Regions from separate parts of the Holdemanella sp. DFI.5.55 genome, predicted to be linked through region 2. Evidence: riboswitches for the same ligand, from Rfam matches in the RefSeq annotation. Region 2 holds a riboswitch; the other holds the start of a gene.
What was found. A riboswitch is a leader RNA that binds a small molecule or an ion and turns the genes downstream of it on or off. The one in region 2 is predicted to bind lysine.
Positions count from the first base shown of each region.

Region 1 (8,470 bases), on a different contig from region 2:
CGCATAAATCATTCTCCAATCGAATCAAATCTTCATAATTTTCACCACGAATCACACACTGGCTATTTCCATCCTTACAAAAAATGACCGGTAAGCCACACGCTTTATTGTAGTGACTTGCCATAGAATAACCATAAGCACCTGTAGTTTTCACTACAAGCAAATCATTCGGTTTTGCTTCAGGTAAGTATGCATCTTCAATGATCACATCTCCAGATTCGCAACACTTACCCGCAACTTTGTAGTGTTTACTTGCCATTTCATTTTCTTTTCCATCAATCACACAACTATATTTAGCCTGATATAATGCAGGACGAATATTATCACTCATACCTCCATCCACAAAGATATAATTTTTATGCGGTGTTTCCTTCATAAAACCAACTGTATAAACTGTGCTTCCCGCTTCCGCCACAATACTTCGTCCTGGTTCAATACAAATTTTATTGATATTTAATGCATATTTTTCTATATTACATTTCACGGCTTCAATCAAAGTATCACATACTATATCCACAGGAATGGGTGTATCTTCATCCGTATATACAGCGCCAAAACCTCCACCAAAATTTAATGTGGATACATCAACACCTAAGTTTGAAACAAACTCACACACCTTATTGACTTCTTGTACAAAGGCTTCCTTGTCAAAGATCTGCGATCCAATATGTGCATGGAATCCATCAAAAGATAAGTTTGGACAAGCATTGATAATTTGAATCAATTCTAAAATACCTGATTTTTTCTCAATTGAAATTCCAAACTTACTATCAATATTAGCTGTCACAATATATTCATGAGTATGTGCTTCAATACCTGGGTTGACCCTTAATAAAATGGATACAGTATAATCAATATTCTTAGCCAATTCACTCAACAATTGAGCTTCCATAAGGTTATCAACAATGATCGTTCCCACTTTATACTTCAAAGCCATTTTCAACTCATCCATCGATTTATTATTGCCATGAAAATAAACACGAGCCATATCAAATCCAGCTGCATAAGCCGTATATAATTCTCCACCACTGACAGCATCTAAAGAACAATCCATCTTTGACACCAATTGAATCATGGCCTTGCAGTTAAAAGCCTTGGATGCATAGATCACATCACATTCAAATTCAGAACTTTTTAAACAATTTTTAAACGCATTCAATTTATCTTCAATCATTCTTTGATTGTATACATACAAAGGACTACCATATGTATTTACTAAATCCTTTACTTCCACATTTGAAATCTTCATAATTCACCTCTTAAAACTAAAAAACATGCCAGCCATCAAACTGACATGTAAATAAAAACAAAATCATTTGATAGCACTCCTACTAGCGTAGACAGTCCAACAGATATTCTCCATTGGCCCACATGTTCTTTATGCCTAAAAAACACATTCGGCAAACTTGCTTCATAAATACATCAAACGCTCGCCAGCTCTGTATTTACTTGTCGTATTCGCGCCTCTATCCTAAGATGTGAAAATTATAACACTACTTACATTTTGTTTCAAGATAATTTGTATTTTATTACATTTATATGTAAAATATACAAAAAAGGAGAAATTTATGTTAGAAACCATTAAAAAATATAGAAAAGACCTTCACCAGATTCCCGAATTAGAACTAGACTTACCAGAAACCACAAATTACATTTTAAGTGTATTAGAAGAATTCGATTGTATAGTTTCTGTACCACTTAAAAGTACAATATTTGCTTACTTTGACAATCAAAAAGAACACACTCTTGCCTTTCGAAGCGATATGGATGCACTGCCTGTGACTGAACAAACAAATCTTGAATTTAAAAGTAAAAACCCAGGTAAAATGCATGCCTGCGGACACGATGGGCATATGGCCATGCTTCTAGGATTTGCGAAAGAATTAAATACATATTACAAAACATTAGATAAAAACATTCTTTTAATTTTCCAACCCGGAGAAGAAAGTCCAGGAGGTGCACATTTAATTTGTGAAGATAACATTCTAAAAAAATATCATGTTCAATATATCTTTGGAACTCACTTATGGCCTGTACTTGAAAAAGGGGTTGTCGCCACACGAAAAAATGAATTTATGGCTCGCGCTAGTGAAATCAACATTGATATTTATGGAAAAGAAAGTCATGCCGCCAAATATAAAGAAGGAATTGACGCCTTAGAAATTGGAGCTGAAATCCTTTTAGAAATTTATGCGATGGAAAAAGAAATCCCAAATGAATATTATCGCTTACTTCGCTTTGGAAGAATGGAAAGTGGTACTGTACGAAATGTAATTAGTGGACACACTCGACTTGAAGGAACATTACGTGCTTTTCAAGATTATATCTTCGATTCCATGAAAGAAGAAATATTTAGAATTTGTGCAGATAAAGAAAAGAAGTACAATTGTAAAGTCAATATTTCAATCAATACAGGCTATCCAGCTGTTATGAATGATGAGAAATTAGTGAGTGATCTAATTTCTAAAATCCCAGAAATCAGACAATTAAGAAATCCTGAAATGATTGCCGAAGACTTTGCGTACTACCAAAAAGAAGTGCCTGGCGTATTCTTCTTTTTAGGCACACAAACCCCATATGCACTTCATAATGCCAAGTTTGACTTTGACGAAGAAGTCTTATTAAGCGGTATTGAATTATACAAGAAAATCACAAAATGTATTTAAAAAGAGGAAATTAATCCTCTTTTTCTTTCATCAATTGAACCATGACCGCCTTTTGTGCATGTAGACGATTCTCTGCTTCTTCAAAGATTTCATCCGCATGGGCCTCAAATACTTCTTCTGTGATTTCCTGACCACGATAAGCTGGTAAACAATGTTGTACCATCGCATTGGCTTTGGCATATTTCATCAATTCGGCATTAACCTGGAAACCTGCAAAATCTTTAGCACGCTTTTCTTTTTCAGCTTCCATACCCATACTTGCCCAAGTATCTGTAATGACAACATCCGCATTTTGAATAGCCTTGATACAATCATTTGTGAGTTCAAAGTCTTTGAAATCTTTCGCAAACTCTAAAACATGCTTGTCAGGCTCATATCCTTTTGGAGTGGCTACACTCACCTTCATACCAACCTTTAATCCACCTACGATCAAGGAATTAGCCATATTGTCTCCATCTCCGATATAGCACATCTTCAAGCCTTTTAATAGTCCGTATTTTTCACGAATTGTCATAAGATCAGCCAACACTTGACATGGATGACAATAATCCGTTAACCCATTAATAACAGGAATCGATCCAAAGTTTGCCAAATCTTCCACTTCTTTTTGTTCATACGTACGAATCATAATACAATCTAAATAACGCGATAAAACACGTGCTGTATCTTGTACAGGCTCCCCTCTTCCGATCTGTAGATCTCTACTTGATAAAAATAAAGGTTGTGCTCCTAATTGATAAGCCCCTGTTTCAAAGGAAACACGCGTTCTTGTACTAGACTTTTGAAAGATCAAGCCAATACTTTTTCCTTTTAATAAAGGATGTTCAATATGATGTTTTCTTTCATATTTTAATTGATCCGCCAATTCTAAAATGGAAAGAATTTCTTTTTCACTCAATTGTTCCATCGTTAATAAGTGTTTCATTCAAACACCTCCTTCATAATTGATAATGCTTCGTCCACCTCTTTTAAGCTTAATGTCAATGGTGGAAGTAAACGAATCGCATCCTTACCTGCCGTAAGTGTTAATAATCCTTTATCCATCATTGCCTGTACATAATCGGCTCTTTTATCTGGATCTACAACGATTCCAAGCATCAAACCAATTCCACGAACCTCTTTGATCTTGTCTGAATGAATATTTTCAATACCTGTTTTTAAAGCTGCACCTACAACTTTTACATGATCTAGAAAACCGTGTTCTGTCACGATAGATAAAACTGTATCGGCAGCTTTACAACTTAATGGATTGCCACCAAATGTACTACCATGATCTCCCGGACCAAATGTGTCCTTACACTTATCTCCTGTAATCACAGCTCCAATTGGAACACCTCCACCAAGAGCTTTTGCGGTTGTGACAATATCAGGTAAAACATTATATTGTTCAAAACAGAATAATGTTCCTGTGTGCCCTATTCCAGTTTGTACTTCATCAACCAAGATTAAAATATCCTTAGAATGACAGAATTCTTCTACCGCTTTGACATACTCTTTGTCCAAAGGAACAACTCCACTTTCTCCTTGAATCAATTCCACCATAACGGCACACGTTTTTTCATTGGCTACCTTCTTTAAATCTTCAATGTCATTTGCGGCAGCATAATCAAATCCTTCTGTAAATGGAAAATAATATTGATGAAATTTATCTTGTCCAGTCGCCTTTAAAGTAGTGATGGTACGACCATGGAAAGATTGTTTTAAAGTAATGATGACATCTCTTCCTGCTCCATATTTATCATAGGAATATTTTCTGGCAAGTTTGATCATTCCTTCATTGGCTTCGGCTCCTGAATTTGAAAAGAATACCTTACTAAGTCCAGTATATTCAACTAACTTTTTAGCAGCATCCACCATTGGTTTACTGTAATACAAGTTGGAACATTCCATTAAAGTTGCCACTTGTTTTTGAATGGCATCTACAAGCACAGGATGATTATGACCTAAACAATTCACACCAATTCCACTTGTTAAATCGAGATATTCTTTCCCATTTGTGTCTTTTAAATAGCATCCTTGCCCACTTTCCATTTCAATGTTGAAACGATTATAGGTATGCATTAAATACATTGATTCTTCCATAACTTTCCTCCTATTCAATCAAGGTTCCTACACCTTCATCACTTAATAGTTCTATCAACAAAGAGTGCATGACTCTTCCATCTTGAATATTGACACTTTCAACACCTTCACGCACGGCTTTTACACAACATTCGATTTTTGGGATCATACCACCCGTAATCACTTTTTCTTTCTTTAATAAAGGAATCTGAGATACCTTGACTCTTTCCATCAAAGTAGATTCATCCTTAGGATCTTTCATCAATCCTTTGACATCCGTTAATAAAATCAATTTTTTGGCATGTAGACTAATCGCTAGCTCACTAGCTGCAAGATCGGCATTGATATTGTAAATACCTAGTTTATCTATTGCCTTAGCAACACTTGATACAACGGGAATATAGCCATTTTCAAAGGTATCCAAAATAATTTGGGGATTTACCTTTTCTATCTTTCCTACGTTGACCATTTTTGAATCTAAACAACTCGCCTCAAACAAACTACCATCGACTCCACTCAATCCAATTCCCTTATCTAATAGATTGACTAGATTTTTGTTTACTTTTCCACAAAGAACCATCTGAACAATATCCATTGTTTCATCATCTGTAACACGTAAACCATTTAAAAACTTTGATTCTTTGTTTGTCTTAGACAACATTTCATTAATTTCAGGACCACCACCATGTACTAAAACAACGTGTACCCCTAATAGATTTAATAATGTTACATCCTTTATAACGGCAGCCTTCAATTCTTCATCAATCATGGCATTTCCACCATATTTCACAACTACGATTTGTCCTGAATATTCTTTAACATAAGGCAAAGCCTCTACAAGTACATTCGCATCGATCATGTTCTATAATCTCCATTGATTTTTACATAGTCATATGTTAGATCACATCCCCAACAAGTACATGACTCATTTCCACTATGCATATCGCAAATAATTTCAATTTCTTCCTGTAAAAGAATGGATTTCGCCTTTTCTTCATCAAAATCTAAGCCTTTCCCGCTTTCGCAACAAAGAATTTCATCATTGGATTTAAATGAAATATCTACAAGTTCTGGATCAAATTCCACACCCGAATAGCCAAGTGCACAAATGACTCTTCCCCAGTTGGCATCCGCACCAAACATGGCTGCCTTAACTAAAGAAGAAGAACATACGGACATTGCCAAAGTTTGGGCATTTTCTAAAGTATCTACACCATTCACAGTTACTGTCATTAATTTACCAGCACCCTCGCCATCGGCCGCAATCTTTTTTGCGAGTTCTTCCATCACAAAATGTAAAACTTGATCAAATACTTCCTTTTCAAACACCTCATTTTGTGCCGTGCCGTTAGCCATCACAATACACATGTCATTAGTAGAAGTATCTCCATCCACACTGACACGGTTAAATGTTTTATTTGTGTTATCGAGTAAACAAGACTGAAGAACATTCTGTTCCACTTTACAATCCGTTGTGATAAAAGCTAACATTGTACCCATATTTGGATGGATCATTCCACTTCCTTTACAAATACCTCCCATATGACATGTGACACTCCCCATTTTAAACTCAACAGCCACTGTCTTTTCTTTCGTATCTGTTGTCATAATAGCCTTAGCTGCATTTGAATTATTCTCTGATGATAAATTAATGTCACTTACTTTGTCTTGAATCTTTTCAATAGGCAAAACCTGTCCAATCACTCCTGTTGATGCGACTAACACATTCTCTACATCCATATTTAAATAATCAGCTGCACATTGTGCTTCTAATTCAGCATTTTCAATTTCTTTTGGATTACAAGCATTCGCATTTCCAGAATTGACAATAATGGCTTGGCTCATACCATTTATTAAATGTTTTTTTGTGACAAGTATAGGAGCTGCCTTTACTTTATTCTTTGTGTATACGGCCGCCGTTTGACAAATTGTATCCGATACAATTAATGCCAAATCATCTTTTGTCTGATTCTTACGAATTCCACAATGGATAGACCCCGCCTTAAATCCGATCGCAGCACATACCCCGTTTTCTATAACTTTCATTCTATATTCAATCCTTCCACTTCTTCAAAGCCTAACATAATATTCATATTTTGAATGGCTGCACCACAAGCTCCTTTTCCCAAATTATCAAATAGGCTTGTGATCGTACACATTTTACTATTACCAGATACAATCAATTTCATACAATCCAGTCCTGCCATTGTATTGGCACTGATCATTCCTAAATCTGTTTTTTCAACTTGAATCAAAGTTGAATCTCTATACCAATCTTTCAAAACAAGATAAATCTTTTCATAATCCATTTCCACATTTAAACTAACTGCCATACCACGATAGTAATCGCAGACAATCGGATTTAAAAACACATCCTTTTCCAATCCACACACCTTTTTAATTTCTGGTAAGTGTTTATGATACTGATTTAAGCCATAAATTCTTGGCGCTTCTAAATCGATTGTTTTTTCATTTTCATACTGATAGATCATCTTTTTTCCTCCACCAGAATATCCAGTTAAAGAGAAAAAAGAAAACTGTTCTGTTTGATTCACCAAGCCTTTTTGAATCAAAGGATACAAAATAGATATGCAGCCTGATGCATGACAGCCTGGATTGGCAACATATTGACTTGATGCAATTTTATCCTTATAGCCTAATTCACTAAATCCATATGTCCACACAGTCCGATGTGCTGTTGAAGCATCAATAACTTTGACATTTGAATTTGTGATCAAGCTTACAGCTTCAACACTTGCCGCATCTGGTAAACAAAGGAAAACCAAATCGGCCGAATTTAAATATTCTTTTCTTGTTTCTACATCTTTTCTTTTATCTTCAGGTATCATCAACAATTTAATATCACTACGATCCTGCAGTCTTTTTACGATTTCTAGTCCTGTTGTACCAGACTGTCCATCAATATATACCTTATTCATAACATGCCTCTTGTTTTATAAAATCTTCAACATTTTGAATTTGAATCGATACACTTTCTGGACTTGGTCCACCATATACTTTTCGATTGTTTACACAAGTTTCAATATCAATATATTGGTATACATCTTCTTCAAAAGAAGCATGAAACTTTTTATATTCTTTTAAAGATAATTCATTCAATGATTTTTTATTTTCAATACCATATCCTACGATTTGTCCCACAATATGATAAGCATCTCTAAATGGCAAACCTTTCTTCGTTAAATAATCCGCAAGATCTGTCGCATTAATAAAGCCATGTAAACAGGCATGCATCATATTATCTTTACAAATCTTCATTGTTTGAAACATCGGAATAAAAACATCTAAACATTCTTTAACTGTATCGATACAATCGAATACGGCTTCCTTATCTTCCTGCATATCTTTGTTGTAGGCCAAAGGAAGACCTTTCAACATAACCAACAATGTATTTAAATCTCCAATAGCTCTACCACTTTTTCCACGAATCAACTCACAAATATCGGGATTTTTCTTTTGTGGCATGATACTTGATCCTGTACTAAACGCATCATCGAGTTCGACAAAATGAAATTCTAATGAACACCATTGAATGATTTCTTCACTCATTCTAGATAGGTGCACCATAATGAGTGATAAATCTGAACATAGTTCTACACAATAGTCTCGATCACTGACTCCATCTAAAGAATTATCAGTTGGTTTAAGAAAGTCTAGACGACTTGCCGTATATTCTCTATCAATTGAATAGGTTGTAGTGGCTAAAGCTGCACATCCTAAGG
Region 1 covers NZ_JAJDMK010000019.1:1,554-10,023, forward strand. Annotated here, with positions in the region: gene dapF (diaminopimelate epimerase) at 1-5, opposite strand, end outside; gene lysA (diaminopimelate decarboxylase) at 1-1,249, opposite strand, end outside; lysine riboswitch at 1,313-1,477, opposite strand; gene LJE08_RS05790 (amidohydrolase) at 1,569-2,666, shown strand; gene argF (ornithine carbamoyltransferase) at 2,677-3,591, opposite strand; gene LJE08_RS05800 (aspartate aminotransferase family protein) at 3,588-4,748, opposite strand; gene argB (acetylglutamate kinase) at 4,759-5,586, opposite strand; gene argJ (bifunctional glutamate N-acetyltransferase/amino-acid acetyltransferase ArgJ) at 5,583-6,773, opposite strand; gene argC (N-acetyl-gamma-glutamyl-phosphate reductase) at 6,770-7,666, opposite strand; gene argH (argininosuccinate lyase) at 7,659-8,470, opposite strand, start outside.
Region 1: it holds a riboswitch for lysine, as region 2 does, so the genes downstream of both, lysA (diaminopimelate decarboxylase) here and LJE08_RS02855 (transporter substrate-binding domain-containing protein) in region 2, are expected to answer to the same signal.

Region 2 (8,470 bases):
ATCCTTTTTACTTCTACGAAGTAATGAACGAATACGAGCAGCAAGCTCTAACACACTAAATGGCTTCGTCAAATAATCATCAGCTCCTAAATCAAGTCCCATGATTTTATCAAGCTCTTTATCTTTTGCACTTAAGATAATAACAGGTAAATCTTTAAGCGTTGCCTTTGAACGAATAAATTTTAATATATCATACCCATTCATGCCTGGTAACATCAAATCTAATATGGCTAAATCTACTTTATTGTTTTGTAGATAATCATATGCATCTTTTCCATTTTCAAAATCAACTAGTTCATAATTAAAACTAGCCAATGTTAATTTTAATAATTGACGAATATTTTCATCGTCTTCAACAATTAAGACTCGTTCCATAAAATCAAACCTCTTTTTTTTTGTCATTTTATCATGAAAGCAAGTAAAAAAGGAGTAAAGTTTTTTTTACATTACTCCTTAATAATCTAAATTATTTTTTTAAAGATGGGTTCCAGTGTTCATTTGGTTCTAATCCTAAGAAATCACAAACTGTAGCTGCAACATTTGACAACCCTAGATCTTCGCCTTCTTTTAATTCACATTCCGCATTGTATACGATGAATGGAACTGGTGCTAATGTGTGGCTAGTCTTACTTTCATCATCCGCATTACCGTGGTCTGCAGTAACTAATAAAATACCATTTACTTTATTTACAGATTCAATAACACGTGCAAGTTCTAAGTCTACTGATTCAACACCAATGATAGTTGCTGGTAAACTTCCAGTGTGTCCTACCATGTCACCGTTTGGATAGTTTGTACGAATGAAATCATAGTTTCCACTTTCGATTGCTTCACACAATTTATCAGTGATTTCAGCAGCCTTCATCCAAGGTCTTTGTTCAAATGGGACTACATCACTTGGGATTTCAACATAAGTTTCTAAAGACTCATCAAATTTTTCTGAACGGTTACCATTCCAGAAATATGTAACGTGTCCATACTTTTGTGTTTCACTGATTGCATACTCACGAATACCATGTTTACACAATTCTTCAGTTAATGTATATTTAATTTTTGGTGGTTCCGTCAAATAGTTCTTTGGAATTTGTAAGTCTGCATCATATTGTAACATACCTGCAAATTTAACATTTGGAACTTTAACACGATCAAATTTATCAAATGAAGCATCTCCATCAAATGCTAAAGAAATTTCTTGAGCACGGTCACCACGGAAGTTGAACAATACAACGCTATCTCCATCATCGATAGTTCCTACAGGTGCACCATCTTTCGCAATAACAAATCCTGGAAGATCTTGGTCAACAACATTTAATTCTTTACGATACGTTTCAATAGCTTCTGTAGTTGAAGCAAATTGTCTTCCTTCACCCATTACGTGAATTTTCCATCCACGCTCAACCATAGACCAGTCAGCTTCATAACGGTCCATTGTGATTTGCATACGTCCACCACCACTAGCGATGCATGCGTGGAAATTGTCATCATTTAATTCTGCCATAAATGATTCAATATCATTTACATATTCTAAAGCTGAAGTTGCAGGAACATCACGTCCATCAAGCAATGCATGAACACGAACTTCCTTAATACCTTCATTTTTAGATTCTTTAATCAAAGCCTTTAAGTGAGAAATATTAGAGTGTACGTTTCCATCACTTAAAAGACCGATGAAATGCATTTTGCTGTCTTTTGCATTTTCAGCTAAATCCTTCCAAGTTTTAGAATTGAAGATTTCTTTAGACTCAATATTTTCGTTAACTAATTTAGCTCCTTGAGAATAAATTTGTCCACAACCTAATGCGTTGTGTCCAACTTCTGAGTTACCCATATCTGAATCTGTAGGAAGTCCTACTGCAAGTCCATGAGCACGAAGTTGTGTATGTGGACATTCTGCCCACAATTTATCAAGTGTTGGTTTGTTGGCTAATGCAACAGCATTGTTCTTCTTATCTTCACGAATACCAATACCGTCCATAACAACCAAAATTACTGGTCTTTTTTCCATTGTATTTTTCCTCCATTAATCGATAATAATATAACACTAACTAGGCCTTTTTTCAATGAACTCGTTTCAACAAATGAATTTTTTCACAAAAAGAAAAAGCCGCTTAACGGCTTTGATAACGAGATAAAAACTGTTGTGTTCTTTCTTGTTGAGGATGCTCGAACAACTGTTCTGGGCTACCCTGTTCTGCAATGACACCTTTATCCATAAAAATAACACGATCACTAACTTCTCTGGCAAACTGCATTTCATGTGTAACGATAACCATAGTCAAACCTTCATCAGCTAACTTTTTCATGACATCCAAAACATCACCAACCATTTCTGGGTCTAATGCACTTGTTGGTTCATCAAATAGTAGCACTTCTGGATCCATACACAAGGCACGCGCAATCGCAACACGTTGCTTTTGTCCACCAGAAAGTTTAGTACTAGGCTTATTCGCAAACTCTTTCATTCCTACTTCATCTAAGAATTTTAAAGCTGTGGCTTTTGCTTCTTCTTTCGATTTCTTTAAGACACGGACCTGGCCTAACATGCAGTTTTCTAAAACAGTCAAATTATTAAATAAATTAAAACTTTGGAACACCATTCCAACCTTTGAACGATATTCATTCACATCCATTTGACCACTTAGAATATCCTTACCATGATATAAAACATGGCCTCCATCCATTCTTTCTAATAGGTTTACACATCTCAACATCGTACTTTTACCAGATCCACTCGATCCAATAATCGTAACCACTTCTCCTTTATGAATATCGAAATCTACATCATTTAATACTTTAAGATTTCCAAAATGTTTCTGGAGATGTTGAATTTGAATAATTGTTTCCATAAATATCCTCCTAGCTACAGAAATCTTTCATGCTACTTTCGCTATCCATTCTTTTTTCAAGATAATTCAATAAGAAAGAAGCAAGTGTTGTTAAAATTAAATATAAAACTGCAGAAACCATAAACGTTTCAATATAACGATAGTTACTTCCAGCTACAGATGTTGTCTGGAAGTACAGTTCAGTTACCGTAATAACATTCAACATTGAACTATCCTTAATATTTACAATCAATTGGTTTCCAATTGAAGGAAATGAATTTTTAATAGCTTGAGGAAATACAACATACATCAAAGTTTGCATCGTTGTCATACCTAAAGACATTGCGGCCTCATTTTGTCCTTTATCCACAGACTGAATTCCAGAACGAATAATTTCAGCCATATAAGCGCCTGTATTGATTGAAATAATAATCAAACCTGCTGTAATCGGAGTCCATCCAATCACAGGTTTTCCTAAATAGTAAATAAACATAGCTTGAACCATCATTGGTGTACCTCTGAACACCCAAATATACAATCCCGTAATGATTCTACCTATTCTTTTTAAAACTTTGATACCCGTTGAATCATATTCATTGATCTCAATCGCACGAATGCCGCCGACTAATAAGCCGACGACAAATCCTGCAAACGTACCAACAAAGGCGAACAACAAAGTCATCTCAATTCCATATTGGAAAAGAGGCAAATTATGAACAAATATGTTCCAAGCTTTCGCAAAATCAATACGCATAATTAATCCTCTGTTGGTTGGTGTTCAACTGCATATTTCATCATTTCTTCACGTTCTTCATCCGAAATACTATCTAATGCTTTTTGAACCTTTTTGAAGAATTCAGAATCTCGAGAACCTTCCTTTAATGCGATTGAAACAGTTGTATCACAATCAAAACCATGTCCATTTTCGAACTGAATGATAGTTAAGTCTGGGTTAGCTTCTACAACACCTTTGGCAACTGCCATTTCAGCAGTAATCCCATCCACTTCGTGTTGTTGTAAAGCCAATACCATTTCTGGATAAGTAGCCTTTGGTGTTACGTGATTTACACCTTTAATTTGATCAATGACATCATCGTAGTTTGTTGATTTTTGACCAACAACATTTTTACCACTAAATTGTTGAATATCTGTATATCCAGCTTCTTCACCATCTTTACGAACAATCATGATCATTCCCTTTGAATCATAATATGGAGTTGTAAAGTCAGCTCCTTCTTCACGTGTTTTATCTTTAGTCATACCAGCGATAATCGCATCGATTTCATCACCCTCTAAAGCTGGAATCAATCCATCCCATGATGTTTTCTTAATGACTAATTTTTTTCCTAATTTTTTCGCAATCTTTTTTGCAACCTGCACATCATATCCATCCGCATATCCTGATTTTCCTAATTTTACAGAAGTATCTGTTTTTGTAGAAGTTTGCCAGTTAAATGGAGCATATGCACATTCCATTCCTACGACAAATGTGTCCTTATCTTCTGATGTTGTAGCTGTGTTTGATCCGCATCCTGTTAGTGCAAAAGCACATACCATGGCAGATGCCATTAATTTTTTAAAGTTCATATTTCTTTTCTCCTTCTCTAATCGGCAAAGAATAGAAAAAAGCTATGCGGGCATACCACATAGCTAAAAAATATCTCATTAACTATAAGATAACGCCTCTTCCTGACGAAGGAGTGTTATAAGTATTCCTTATAACCCCAAGAAATAAAATTGCCATTTTATCTCTTTCGGCATTGGTTACCTTTCAAACACTTCACAGTCTGCCAACTCCATGTTTTACTCTGATGCAATGCTGCCTCTATCTTTACTCGATTCACTTTATAGTGCTTATTATACTCGACATATACATAGTGTCAAGAAAGAATTTGCAAATTTTCATAAAACTGTAAATATTTTCATCATTTCTTTAAGCTTCTTTTAAGTTTTAAAAACTATTCTATAGACAGAAATAAACAGGTATCAACCCAATACATATAACCCTTTCCTAAATAACTTATTCTGTTTATTTCATATATTCCTATTTCTTGGTGAGTCATAATAATAGACTCACCCCCTTTTTTTTAACAAGAAAAAAGAATGTACATATGTACACTCTTAATCTAAAGTAGCTGTATCCATTGCTTGTGACCAGTTATGAATTGGACCTGTCTTCATATTCTTAACACGCTTGTTATATAAGTTGAAATTCTGGTTTCCATATAATGCTAAATATGGCAATAAATCATTTTCCTTAATCATAACCTGTTTATAAAGCTCTGTTGATTTTGCTTCATCTGTTGTATACATTGCTTCATCCAATAATGAATCCAATTCACTATCTGATAGTCTTGCATAGTTATTTACATCCCCTGTTTTCAACATAGAATTTAAATCTGTATTAGCTACACCTGTAAAACTCATCGCAAGACAACTCATTTCCCATTCACCCAATGCACTATCATCACTTGTTTTTGATAATAATGAATTGAATTCTAGAATTGTCTGTTTTAAATCAACACCAATATCTTTGTATGTCTTTTCAATCATAGGAATCAAAGTTTCCAATGAACTAGAACCTTCCGCAATCATGAAACGAATGCTTAATTTTTGACCATCTTTATAACGATAACCATCATCTGCCATTTCCCATCCAGCTTCATCTAAGATTTGATTTGCCTTATCTTCATTAAATTCATAAGTTTCAAGACCATCCAAAGCCTCTTCACCACGAATATAAGTGCCTAAATTGGCGCTTGCTGGATTCGCATATACAGCTGGTACAAAGGCTAGTTTTTCTTTTTTTGCTTCCTTACTTGCTTTTTCCCAAGAGAAGAAACTATCGACAAAGCCTTGACGATCCGTCGCATAAGCTAAGGCTTTACGTACGGCTGGATCGGCTGTAGGACCTTGTGCACAGTTAAAGTAAACATAGCCTTCTGTCGCACGTGGGTATGTATTAAATGTCAAATTGTCATCTAGACTAACTTGTCCAATTTTAGTTGGATCTGCATTCTCAGGTAAATAATCCACATTTCCTTTTTGAAGTTCATTTAACTCAGTTGAAGTACTGCAAACTTTGATAATAACCTTATCAATTGAATATTCTCCTTTTTTAGCTTTAAAGTTCTCGTTTCTTACAAAGCTAGCGCCGGTTGCCTTTGAATATTTATTCAATTTATAAGCCCCACTACCAATCGGATTGGAAGTATCTTTTTCAATCTTTGATATGTGTCCCTTCTTGTACTTATATTGTGTATCCGAGCAAATAGCACGAGTACCAAAAGTAGTTACCGCATCAATTCTTGGCTGTGTCATATGGAAAACAACCGTATAATCATCTGGTGTCTCAATTCCACTTAATTCTGTAGCATCCCCATCATGATATTCCTTATAACCTTCAATATTCTCTACATCACTCGAAAACCTTCCTGTATAGCTAGGATCTGCCAACACTGTAAATGTATATTTTACATCACTAGAAGTAAGCTTAGATCCATCGGAAAACTTAACACCTTTATTCAACTTAAAAGTAACCGTTTTTCCATCATCACTAATTGTAGGAAGCTCCTTAGCCAAAACTGGCTGTAATTCTTCATTTTCATCATACTGAAGCATTGATTGATATATCAAGTTGATCGCATATGCATCGTATGCACTTTCATAATACAGTGGTGAAAATACACCATTCATCTGCGCAGTAATTCCAACGGTCAAAACATTATTCGAATTATCACTTGACGCAGATGAACATCCCACTAAGCTTGCAGCCATCATTGCTGCTAATCCTGACTTCATAATCTTATTGTTCATTCACATCACCCTCTTAATTTAAAAATATGATACATTTCTTTCATTTTCTTTGCAAGCCATTTTCAGTAAAATTTCAATTATTTACAATTGATCAATTCATCAAACTCATCCACAAGCTTATCAAACTGGCAAATCGCATCATGAATTGGTTGTGGACTTGTCATATCGACGCCTGCCATTTTTAATAAATCAATTGGAGACTTAGAACATCCACCCTTTAAGAAATTCAAATAATTCTCAATATCTTCTGGATTGCCTTTTAATAGCTTTTGCGAAATGGCCATGGAAGCACAAAAACTTGTCGCATATTGATACAAATAGAAATTCATATATAAGTGTGGGATTTTTGCCCACTCTAAATCAATTGGCTCATCTACAATCACATCTTCACCATAATATAATGCATTTAAATCATGATTGATCTTATTCAATAATTCAGCACTCAACGTATTATTTTTAGCCACTTCCTCATTGATCAACATTTCAAATTCTGCAAGCATAGCCTGGCGGTACATTGTTCCACGATATTGTTCCAATAGATAATTAATCAAATAAGCACGCTCTTTTTTATCCGTAGTTCTTTCCAATAAATAATGCATCAACAAAGCTTCATTACATGTACTTGCGACTTCAGCCACAAAAATCTTATAATCGCTATTAATAAAAGGCTGATGTTTAAAAGACATATAAGAATGCATCGCATGACCCATTTCATGTGCCAAAGTAAATTCACTTCTTAATGTATCTGTATGATTTAATAAGACAAAAGGATGGCATGGCACACCACAAGAATAGGCGCCTGAACGCTTTCCTTCATTTTCATATACGTCGATCCATCGTGAATTTAAACCTTTTTCATAAGCCTCTACATACTCTTGTCCTAATAAAGCTACGGAAGCTAACGCTTCTTTTTTTGCCGTTTCAAAGGTAATTTTCTTATCAAATTCCTTAACTAAAGGAACATATAAATCATACATATTTAATTTATCTTTCTTTAAAGCCTTTTTACGAACCTTCATATATTTATGCAAAGGTGCAATATCCTTATGTATCTGCTTAATCAAATTCTTATACACACTTGACGGAACTCCATTTTTATTTGTACTTGCCTCCAATGATGTTGTATATCCTCTTAAATCCGATTCATATTTCAACATCTTACATTGTGAATTCAATAAAGAAGCCATCGTATTTTGAACCTTACCATAAGCTGCATACATATTTTCGAAAGCCGACTTTCTTAATGTCTCATCTGCACTTTCTAAATAATCCACATAACTTCCTGATGTCAATGGTAGAACATTCCCCTTCGCATCTTTAACATCTTCAAACCTTGTATCCACATCATTCAAAATATTGAATGCTCTTTCACTACTAGAAAAAATATCTTGACACCCTGCTAACAATCCTTCTTTTTCCATAGACAAAGTATATGGCTTTAATCGATAAATATCTTGAATAAATCGTCTATATCTCTCTAATCCCGGTTCATTTTCGAAGTATGTTTCTACATCAGACAATTTTAAAAGCTCTACTTCAAAAAAGGCTTGCTGAGAATGAATCTCTGTAATAACTACGTTTGCCTTTCCTTTTAAATCTTGATAAAAAGCATTTGAACCATCTTGATCACTTAATAAAGATGTATAACAATCCAATGTATATAGTTTTTCATTTAATTCTTCATACCCTTTTAAATACGCATATAAACTAGATGCATTTGTTAGATGATCTTTATATTTCAATAATTCTTTTGATTGCGTCTTTGCTTTCTCTAATTCTTTATAAAACACATCTAGATTTGGATAGATATCTTCTATTTTCCATGTATT
Region 2 covers NZ_JAJDMK010000006.1:54,070-62,539, reverse strand. Annotated here, with positions in the region: gene LJE08_RS02875 (response regulator transcription factor) at 1-375, opposite strand, end outside; gene gpmI (2,3-bisphosphoglycerate-independent phosphoglycerate mutase) at 467-2,005, opposite strand; gene LJE08_RS02865 (amino acid ABC transporter ATP-binding protein) at 2,109-2,846, opposite strand; gene LJE08_RS02860 (amino acid ABC transporter permease) at 2,857-3,579, opposite strand; gene LJE08_RS02855 (transporter substrate-binding domain-containing protein) at 3,582-4,412, opposite strand; lysine riboswitch at 4,495-4,661, opposite strand; gene LJE08_RS02850 (ABC transporter substrate-binding protein) at 4,947-6,641, opposite strand; gene pepF (oligoendopeptidase F) at 6,719-8,470, opposite strand, start outside.